DNA from 3 places in the Alteromonas sp. Mac1 genome. Region 3 is predicted to be linked to each of the others. Evidence: predicted binding sites of a transcription regulator. Region 3 holds the regulator's gene; each other region holds the start of a gene.

Region 1 (3,285 bases), 1.5 Mb from region 3:
GTTAGGCAAAACTAATCTATCTGAATGGGCTAATTTTCGGTCTGAATCTTCTATTAGTGGTTGGAGCGCCGTAGGCGGGCTAACCCGAAACCCGCATATGTTATCTCGTAGTGCGTGCGGGTCTTCTTCTGGCTCTGGTGCTGCTATGGCATTGCGTTTAGCATCTTTAGCGGTGGGCACTGAAACCAACGGTTCTATTATTTGCCCTTCTTCAATGAACGGTATTGTAGGTTTTAAACCCACCGTTGGGCTATTGTCGCGTACGCACATTGTACCTATCTCGTATACCCAAGATACCGCAGGGCCCATGACCGCAAACGTTAACGATGCATGGTTAATGGCTTCAGTGATGGCAGGTGTAGATCCCAAAGACAGCGCAACGAAAGACGCAACCACGCATATGCTTAGTGCGCCGCAGCAAAGTATGTTAGCAACCGATTTGAAAGGCGTGCGCGTTGGCGTTGTGCGATATCGTCAAGGTGATAACCCTCATGTGCTTTCTACTTATGAAAAAGCCTTAAGTAGCTTAACCGCCGCAGGTGCTGAACTGGTGGAAATTAGCGATTTCAAACAACCTGAAAGCTTTTGGGCAGACTCTTATCAAGTGTTACTCAGCGAGTTTCATTACACGTTAAACGAATACCTTGAAAGTAGCCCCGCTGATATTCCCGTTCGCAGCTTGTCGGAGCTTATCACTTACAATCAAGCAATCACTCGAGAGCTCGCGCTATTTAATCAAGATATATTCGAAAAAGCCGTGAACACCGACGATACCAAAAGCCAAAAATACACCTCAGCCCTAGCGCTAGTGAGGAAAACCGCTAGACAGAATGGTATTGATGCCTTAATGGCAGAGCATAAGGTAGATGTGCTCGTTGCACCTTCAAATAGCCCCGCTTTTCTGATTGATGGCGTGTATGGCGATCACTCCCCAATGGGCTTCATTGGTATTGGGTATTTGGCGGCTATTGCAGGTTATCCGCACCTTACTGTGCCAGCGGGTGAGGTTAAAAATCTTCCGGTGGGGATCAGCTTTATTGGCAAGCAATGGGACGACGAAAAAGTGTTACGCATTGGCAGTATATTTCAAGCGAAGCATGGGGCATATATAAAGCCTGGTTTATTACCAAGCCGCTTACATAACCCCGAGTTGTTAGAGGCTGTGGAAGGGTTGTAGTTAGTTTAAATAGCTTAATTTAATGGCAAAAAAGCCTCGGTGTCGCTTCACACATGAGCGAGACCGGGGCTTTTTCAATAATTCACGTTATTAGCCTGGGCGTTTAACCCACGCACTACACCAACCATTGGCGTTGACCAATTTGTTAGGGAATATGGCACAAGGGCGGTGTTGTTCGCCGTCGGCACCTTGAATGTACATGCAGTTATTACATTTAGCACCGTCCACAGTAGACGCCGCAGTGTAGTTTAATGCTTTTGCGCTTGGATCATCTGTTTGTAATTGTTCTTGCGCATTAGCACGTAACGCAACGCTTCCTAACGTTAGGCCTATCAAAGATGTACCTGACAATTTCAGAAAGTCACGACGGTTTACAGACTTCATAATTCTCTCCAATTGAGATAATAACGATAATGATTCTTTTTTACTCAGCGCCTAAAACGCAAAAACCTGCCGCAAGGCAGGTTTTGAATATTCTAATTATACTATAACCCGTGGCGTTTGGATCTAACACAAAGCAATAAAGATTTGTTGATATAGATTAACTGTTGCCACCTGAACAACGCCTGAACAGCTAACAAAATCAATGTTATATGGCATATACGTACTGTTAATCTATGCGCCAGTTGCTAAACATGAATTATTTTTTAGTTATGCTCGCCTTTGTTAAAGGCTCGTTGGGTTTAGCATAAGCATATTGGGCTATCTTATGCGTACTATGATAAGTGTCTAGCCCCGAAATGCACGAGGTTTGCAATGATTCAATATCAACATAACCATCTTCGGCGATAGCATTTTTTGGATTGGTATTTTCAGAGTCAGCACTCGGGGCATTGCTTCGGTCAGTAATAAAGACCTCTTGAATTTCACCTATAATCATTTCGGTTTGATTACACAGTGTAAAATGCTGTTCTACTTTCAACCCCATCTTTACTGCGCTTTCTTTAACGTAAGGCGCGCTGAATGTGTCACTAAACCAGGGCGTTAGCCCAACCTCTTCAAACTCGCTCACACCATTATCGTACCGCGCAGAGGTTTGATGTGCTTTGTCAGTCCAGCTCGTGTGGACATGATTCAACGTGAACATACCTTGCTGCTTAATATTAGACAGAGAATCTCTCTGTACAGTATGCGGACGCATAATAATGCCCAGCAATGGTGGGTTAGCTCCCACATGAACCACAGAGCTAATAATCGCTAAGTTGTTGACTCGGCCATCGGTAGTACCAAGCAAAGAGGAAGATTTAAAACCTGATAAGCTATTTATAAAGTTGGCGCGATATCGTTGTGGCAGTGCATTGATGTCTTGCAACGAAAAGTGGGTACCGCTATCAGGCATTTTCCTGCTCCGCAATAATATTTAAGTCTTCGCCTTGTTGATAGACGCCAAGTTCAATAGGTTGGCAACATACTTGGCAATCAAGTACCTGCACCTGATCAACATCATTAACCTCGTCAATTTCTACATCATTGGCTGCCATGCAATATGGGCAAGAGAATTCCATCGATCTCGTTAAGCTCATGATTTCCTCGTAGGTGAATTAAGTTGTGATAGTTATTACGAGTAAAGTAGAAAACTGGATTGACTGCCAACTTAAGCATTGTGACTTACCAAGCCACTACGCAAAAGCCCGTGCCCCCACGCATGAAATAAAAAGGGAAAAGGTTGAACAATAGGGCTGTATAAATATACACTAATTAAGTATGCAATAGTTTGGTTTTATAATGCGAAAAGATTTGCCACCACGATATTACTTAGCCCACTTTTTTGAATTCTTAGCGTTCTTTAAAGGGGCGAATGCTGCGTTGTTAAGCGATAATGCGCGTGATTTTATAGAAAGCTTTAACCAGTTAGATGCTGATAAGCAATGCATCATCGTGCGTGCGGCCAATCGCAAGTATGCGGTTATTGATAGGTCGCAATTTAGCTACGCCGAAATAGCCAATCCTCAGTATCAAATTGATGAGTTGGTGGATGCCAACTGGTTTGGCGACTTGCAGCATGCTTCATTGCAAGATATTGCAGGGGTTCTCACCAAAGACGCTATTCTAAAACTGCTAAGTGAATATGGCGCTACCCAAGGTTTGGCTTCATTAACCAAACCTGT
Region 2 (3,285 bases), 460 kb from region 3:
ATTCAAGCTGGTCTAAATTATCGTTCTCAAACTGGCGCCCACCTACCGAGGGGAAAACCGTAAAGCGATAATCGCCATGGTGGTGAAGGGTTTTTCCGTTTAGCGCTAAGGGCGCAACAACCGGAATTTCGCTATTGGCAAGTTCTTGGGCAAAGCTATGTTCTTCCAAGATTTGCGCGTCTGTCCAACGGGCAGGGCGATAAAACTTAACCACGTAACGTTTGTTATCATCGGCTTGAAATTGGTAAACCCGGTTCTCATAACTATTGAGAGCAAGTAAGCCGCTTTGAAGAAAAATGCCCTGAGTTTCCAGGGCATCTAATATAGTGTCTGGATCTAATCCAGAAAACGAAAAGTCTTTCATCGATAAAGGAATTTGGTTGGCTCATTAACCGTAACGTTTTCACCTGAATCGGTGGTAGTGGTAACGGTGAATTGAATGTCTGTTACCACATCTTCCAGATTATACGGGTCGGTTGCAACCGAAATCGGTGTGCTATAAACCTCACCACCTTGCACAGTCACTTCTTTGTTGCCAATAAAGGTGTATTCAGGCAGCCCTTGTACCGAAATGGTATAGGTATGAGTTTGCTGAGATTTGTTCAATACTTTAACGGTATAAACGTTCTCAATTAACCCTTCATTTGTTTCACGATATAATGAGTTACGGTCGCGAATAATATCAATTTCAAGGGGAACCCGGGTCACAATATCAGCAACCAATAACCCTGTCATGACAATAAGCACGATGAGGTAGCCAATCAGCTTAGGTCGCACGATGTGTGTTTTACCCCCCGCCAGCTCTTCTTCCGACGTGAAGCTTATAAGCCCTTTGGGATAACCCATTTTATCCATTACACCGTTACAGGCATCTACACACGCACCGCAGTTAATGCACTCATATTGCAAACCGTTTCGAATATCGATGCCGGTGGGGCAAACCTGCACACAGAGGTTACAGTCAATACAGTCGCCTAAGCCTTTTTCGTGTACCTGTTCATGGCTAAGTTTACGAGGGCGAGGGCCTCGCTGTTCGCCTCGTTTAGCATCGTAAGAGACAGTAAAGGTGTCTTTGTCGAACATGGCCGATTGGAAACGGGCATAAGGACAAATATGAGTACACATAATTTCTCGCATGTAACCCGCATTGGCATATGTACACACTGCAAAAAAGACCACAGAAAACGCCGCCCAGAAACCTGTATTAAAGGTGAAAAAGTCAATAAAGAGCGCGCCGATTGGGGTGAAATACCCCACAAAGGTGAGTGCGGTAAGTAGGGCAACCGCCACCCAAGCCGTATGTTTGAGGGTTTTGCGAATAAACTTATCCGCATCCATGTTTCGTGCGTCTAGCTTAATACGTTTATTTCTAGGGCCTTCTATCTTCTCTTCAAACCAAGTGTAGATATATACCCAAGTAGTTTGAGGGCACATGAAGCCGCACCACACCCTACCTGCAAAGGTCGTCACGAAAAACAGCGCGAATGCGCCCACGATGAAGATATAGGCAAGCAAGGTTAAATCTTGCGGCCATAACGTTAACCCAAAGATAGAAAAGCGCTGCTCTACAATATCGAGTAGCACTGCCTGCTGGCCATTAAATCTTATCCAAGGAATAGCGGCGAAGATGGCGAGAAAAAACAAACCGAAAAAACGTCTGAATGTTTCAAGAGGGCCTTTAACCGCACGAACATAAATACGACTACGCGAGTCGTATCGCTTCCCTTCAGTGGTTGATGCGGGTTTGTGCACCTTAACTGGAGTAACGTTTTTAACTGGAATTTGTTCGTTCATTTTTTCAAAACCTTAGCCAACTTCTTGTATTGCGCGGCGCATTATAACAGCTGAAAATTCAGCGTGTTTAACATAGATCAATGATAGGGCTAATGATCATCTTTATTTATCTTTCAGTCAATACTGAAAGTTCAGAAATTATATTTTATCAATCTATCTTTACTTAATGCTAGTTGACTACTATGGCGATAATAGTTTTAATACCGAATGAAAATTATACAAGTAATTATCCTTTTGATTTTTTTGACGAAAATTTTTGTTGAAAATAACTAACGATAGCTGCGTTGTTTGAATTAAGTATAGTAGTGGAATAATTTTAAATGCTTCGTTTCTTTGTAATCTGTGCTGAAATTGTATTATTGGTGATAGTGCTACGATCGCCTTTTGTTCAGTACTTTTTTTCAGATATACAAAGTACCGTTTCAGGTTGGTTTACTTCTATTTCTGAGTTACCTGAACAAAGAGAGCTGGATGCGTTGAGAGATCAGGCGGCGGCGCAGCTTGCGCCCTTAAAAGAATTCGAAGCAAACTACCTTCGAAGAATTCTGGCAAGTCGTTCAACGGTCATGCGCTTTCATATCGCTTATTGCGAAACCACCGATATAAACCCTAATTTTAGCCGCGGCAAGCGCCAGCAGTTGTGCGCAATGATAGAGCAATCTACGCTACTGGAGCCCGATAAATAATTGGCGCTAAAGCTGCTGTTTCTTATCTTAGTTTTTCTTTTGTTTCTTCCGTTATGCCTACTAATCTTTCCATACTGTTACCCTGTATATAGATAAAGTCGTTCACTTTACGTTCAGCTACCTGTGCTATTATTGAGCATATAGTTGTGATAAAAGTAGTAACATTGCTATAAGTTGAAGCCATGCTTCACTAAGCGCCGTTACCCGCTTACTCAGTTTTTTGTCGCTGACTAATACCGGGTTTTTAGAAATGAGGTAGGGGGTTACATGAAAATAGCTAAGTTAACGAGTTTATCTGCGCTCTTGCTCGCCAGCGTGGGTTTATCTGGTGTATTGCAAGCAGCACAGGTAGAAGTAACCTGGGAAGAACCAAAGTCTTACCGAGATGTTAAGCCATCGAATGAATCTCGAACTCGCTTTAGAGAACGCACTTTTAAAGAGCTCGATGAGTTTTTTACTGAACTCGCAGAAAAACTTCCCGAAGATCAGAAGCTATCAATTACCGTCACTGATTTAGATTTAGCCGGTCAGGTTTGGCCTGCATCTTTTGTTGGTATGGGGCAGTCTGCTACCGATGTCAGGATCATTAAAGAAATAGACATTCCTAGAATGTCATTCTCATATGTACTTACAGGCGGTGACAGCACAGTGCTTAAAAGCGAAGAGGTTAAGATTAAAGATATGATGTTCATGAATACCGTTAATCGTAGGTTACCCAGCGATAATCTGGTTTACGAAAAGAACATGATTGAAGATTGGTTTAACGATACGTTTGCAGAAAGTCTGGTTGCTAATAAGTAGTTAC
Region 3 (3,285 bases):
TGAGACGCGGTTAACGGAGCGTCCGCACGGTTTGTGCCTGCACTGGTCATATCAATAGCTTGGTTACTGCGAAAAAAGCTATTATACAGTAATGAAATAAAATTGAATGTGCGAGGTTAAGATTTTTTGTATCTTGTTGGCACTCGCTGCTAACAAATGCGGCTATAACCCGATAGTGGTTAAGGCTATAAAGCTGCGCTAGCAAACCGCGCCAACAGGCTGTGTTCGAACGTGTTAGAACTAGCGTGAAAGGGGCGAAATAAAACCGTCTGGTTTTATTGCCAGTACATCACACACCAGTTCATCTATAACATGTTCAGCAGTGTTACCTATAAGGGCTGCAGAAATACCTACTCGGCCAACCGTACCTATTATCACGAGTTCTGCATCTATATCTTTGGCTATTCTTGGAATGACTTTTTCAGGCAGACCTTCTTTCACGTAACAGCGCTCGCTATCAATAGCATACTTTTCGCTGTGTTTGTTCATCTCAAGTTCGTGATGGTGCTTTACGGCGTTGTTGTACGAATCAGGGTCGAACTCAGGAACTTCAATAGCGATATTAAGCGGTGTAGCAGGGTAGCTATTTACCAGATTTACGTTGCCACTGAGTAACGCGGCATAATCGTTAGCAATAACGGTGATTTTGTCGTTAAGTAGCGCATGTTCGTCATCTTCACTACCTACATTTACCGCGGCAATAATTTCACCATTGTCAGGCCATTCATGATCTTTAACTAATAATACGGGGGAGGGGCATTTTCTAAGTAGGTGCCAGTCTGTTGGAGTGAAAATAACAGAAGCTAAATCGTCATGGCGTTTGGTTGCTTTAACAACCAAGTCTATATTGTTATCTATTACGTAATGCACCACAGCTTCAAAGGCGCGGTTGTTCCATTCAACAACAATATCGGTTTTTTCAAACCCTAAATCACTAAGGGTTTTACGTAACCAACCCGCATGTTCTTTGGTAACCGCATCGCGCATTGCTTCGCGATCATCAGGGCTGAGCATGGTAGTCATATCATAAGATAAATCGTAAACCACCAGCATAGCGGTGACAGAAGCCCCTGTCTTTTTGGCAAGTTCGTATGCACGGCTAAGCGCAGGTTGAGTATCACTATCGGCTTCAATGACCGCTAAAATACGTTCATACTTAATCATAACCCCTCCAAACATTTTTAGAATTTTGGTTGCTACAATTTAAGTGTAATACCTATTTGCTATTACGTAACTTGTTTTAGATCAAAAGCTTTAAAGATTAGCTATTACAGGCAATATTAGGTGCAACCACAGACGTTAAACGTTGCGACATCTCATCAAAATCTAAAATAGTAATGAGTTTACCGTCCACCTGAATAATATTTTCTTTTTGAAAACGGCTTAGTAGGCGGCTAATGGTTTCAATAGTTAAACCAAGGTAGTTTCCAATTTCATTTCGCGTCATCGTAAGGTGAAATTCTTTGTTTGAAAATCCACGCTCTTCGAAACGTTGAGAAAGCTGTGAGAGGAAATACAATAAACGTTCTTCTGCTGAGCGCTTGTTAAGCAACATCATGAGATCATGATCTTGTTTAATTTCTGCACTCATAAAACTCATTATTTGATGTCTTAACTTGGGGAATTGAACTGACATCTCATCTAACGTTTCGTAGGGCAATTCGCACACCATCGCAGTTTCTAATGCCTGAGCATAACTTTGATGCTTGTTTTCCCGTAAGGCGTCAAAGCCGATAATATCGCCAGGAAAGTGAAAACCTGTAATCTGCTCTTCACCATCTGAATTGGTGACGAAAGACTTAAAAGAGCCTGTGCGGACTGCGTAAAGAGAGTTAAATGTATCTCCTGACTTTACCAGTAAGTCGCTCTTGTGGAGAGGTTTCTTTCGCTCAATAATATCATCTAAAGATTCAATTTCAGTCTTGTTTAGCGCAACGGGCAAACACAAATGGCTGAAACTGCAATTTTGACAATGAATTGAGAATTGGCTTCCTTTGCTCATAGGTTAAAACTATAAATAGTGTCGACTTACTATAATCTTACTCTTTTGTTTATGAAATTGCTGCATAAATTAAAAAGAGCGCGTAAATAGCCAATATTCCTGAAAAGCATTGCCTTACCACGGGGTGCCTAAAACCGGCTATAAGGTACTGACTACCTGCGCTTGCTGCTAGCAAGGTGGGCAGGGTACCTAATCCAAAAAATAGCATAATAGCTGCGCCATCAACGGCCGAACCTGAAGCTAACGACCATGTCAGTGTTGAATAAACTAATCCGCAGGGAAGCCAGCCCCATATAAAACCGTAAGGCAGCGCATAGGCTGGACTTTTGAACGGAAGAAAGCGTTTAGATAGGGGCTGAATGGCTTTAAATAATCCGCGTCCCATTGCTTCAATGTAATTTAAGCCCTGCCACCACTTACCCAAGTAACAGGCTAAAAGCAGCAGCATAATGCCACTAATCAAAGACAAAACAGGTTTAGCAATAGGTACAAATTCGGTGGCCATTTGGCCAACAGCGCCTGTAATAGCGCCGGCTAGGGTGTAGCTGATTATACGACCAAAATTATAAGCAAGAGTGTAAGGCAAAGCGGCTTCATTACTTGGTGTTACTGTACGAAGTGCAGCAACAATGCCGCCGCACATGCCTACGCAATGCACACCGCCCGCAATACCAATGAAAAAGGCAGAGAATATATTAATCTCTGTCATCAGTTTCTTTGCGTTGTTGCAACTGCTTACGTTGCTCGGCTAGTTTCTTTTCATCACCTGACAAATCATCATCAAACAAAATGCTATAGCCCTGTCGGTCGAGATCTTCAAACTGGTTAGTTTTCACTGCCCAGAAAAAGATAACCAGCGCCAACGCAACAATGATGATAGCGATGGGAATTAATACGTAAATGATGCTCATATTATTTACTTAATAACCTAGTTGAATTGGTGACCACAATAATACTACTGAGCGACATGCCAACCACGGCCATCCAGGGAGAGAGTAACCCCGATACCGCAAAGGGGAGAATAATAATATTGTAACCTACCGACCATGCGATGTTTTGCTGAATTTTACGCTTTGCTTGTTGGGCCACTGAAAATAAGGTGGGTACCGACAGCAGGCTGTCTCCTAGCAAAATAACATCGGCAGCTGTTTTCGCTACATCGGTGGCATTTCCTACGGCAACTGCCACATCAGCGCTAGCAAGAACAGGGGCATCATTTATACCGTCGCCCATCATCATGACTTTGCGACCTTGCTTTTGCAAAGTATGCACTTGAGAATACT

The links. The regulator FNR, encoded in region 3, switches genes on or off when oxygen is low (the NO sensors DNR and NnrR bind a similar motif). The targets are predictions, from matches to a motif close to TTGATCTAGATCAA.
Region 1: a site for FNR is predicted at 1,709-1,722, ahead of AV939_RS19180 (high-potential iron-sulfur protein). Genes of this name have one in related genera too.
Region 2: a site for FNR is predicted at 1,862-1,875, ahead of ccoG (cytochrome c oxidase accessory protein CcoG). Genes of this name have one in related genera too.

What each region holds. Positions count from the first base shown of each region.
Region 1 covers NZ_CP013932.1:4,524,221-4,527,505, reverse strand. Annotated here, with positions in the region: gene AV939_RS19185 (amidase) at 1-1,177, shown strand, start outside; gene AV939_RS19180 (high-potential iron-sulfur protein) at 1,268-1,561, opposite strand; gene AV939_RS19175 (flavin reductase family protein) at 1,818-2,516, opposite strand; gene AV939_RS19170 (CPXCG motif-containing cysteine-rich protein) at 2,509-2,700, opposite strand; gene AV939_RS19165 (exonuclease domain-containing protein) at 2,903-3,285, shown strand, end outside.
Region 2 covers NZ_CP013932.1:875,250-878,534, forward strand. Annotated here, with positions in the region: gene AV939_RS03665 (serine/threonine protein kinase) at 1-364, opposite strand, end outside; gene ccoG (cytochrome c oxidase accessory protein CcoG) at 361-1,794, opposite strand; gene AV939_RS03675 (hypothetical protein) at 2,115-2,480, shown strand; gene AV939_RS03680 (DUF3016 domain-containing protein) at 2,748-3,281, shown strand.
Region 3 covers NZ_CP013932.1:1,337,646-1,340,930, reverse strand. Annotated here, with positions in the region: gene ttcA (tRNA 2-thiocytidine(32) synthetase TtcA) at 1-50, opposite strand, end outside; gene uspE (universal stress protein UspE) at 241-1,164, opposite strand; gene fnr (fumarate/nitrate reduction transcriptional regulator Fnr) at 1,262-2,002, opposite strand; gene AV939_RS05510 (sulfite exporter TauE/SafE family protein) at 2,052-2,711, opposite strand; gene ccoS (cbb3-type cytochrome oxidase assembly protein CcoS) at 2,698-2,913, opposite strand; gene AV939_RS05500 (heavy metal translocating P-type ATPase) at 2,915-3,285, opposite strand, start outside.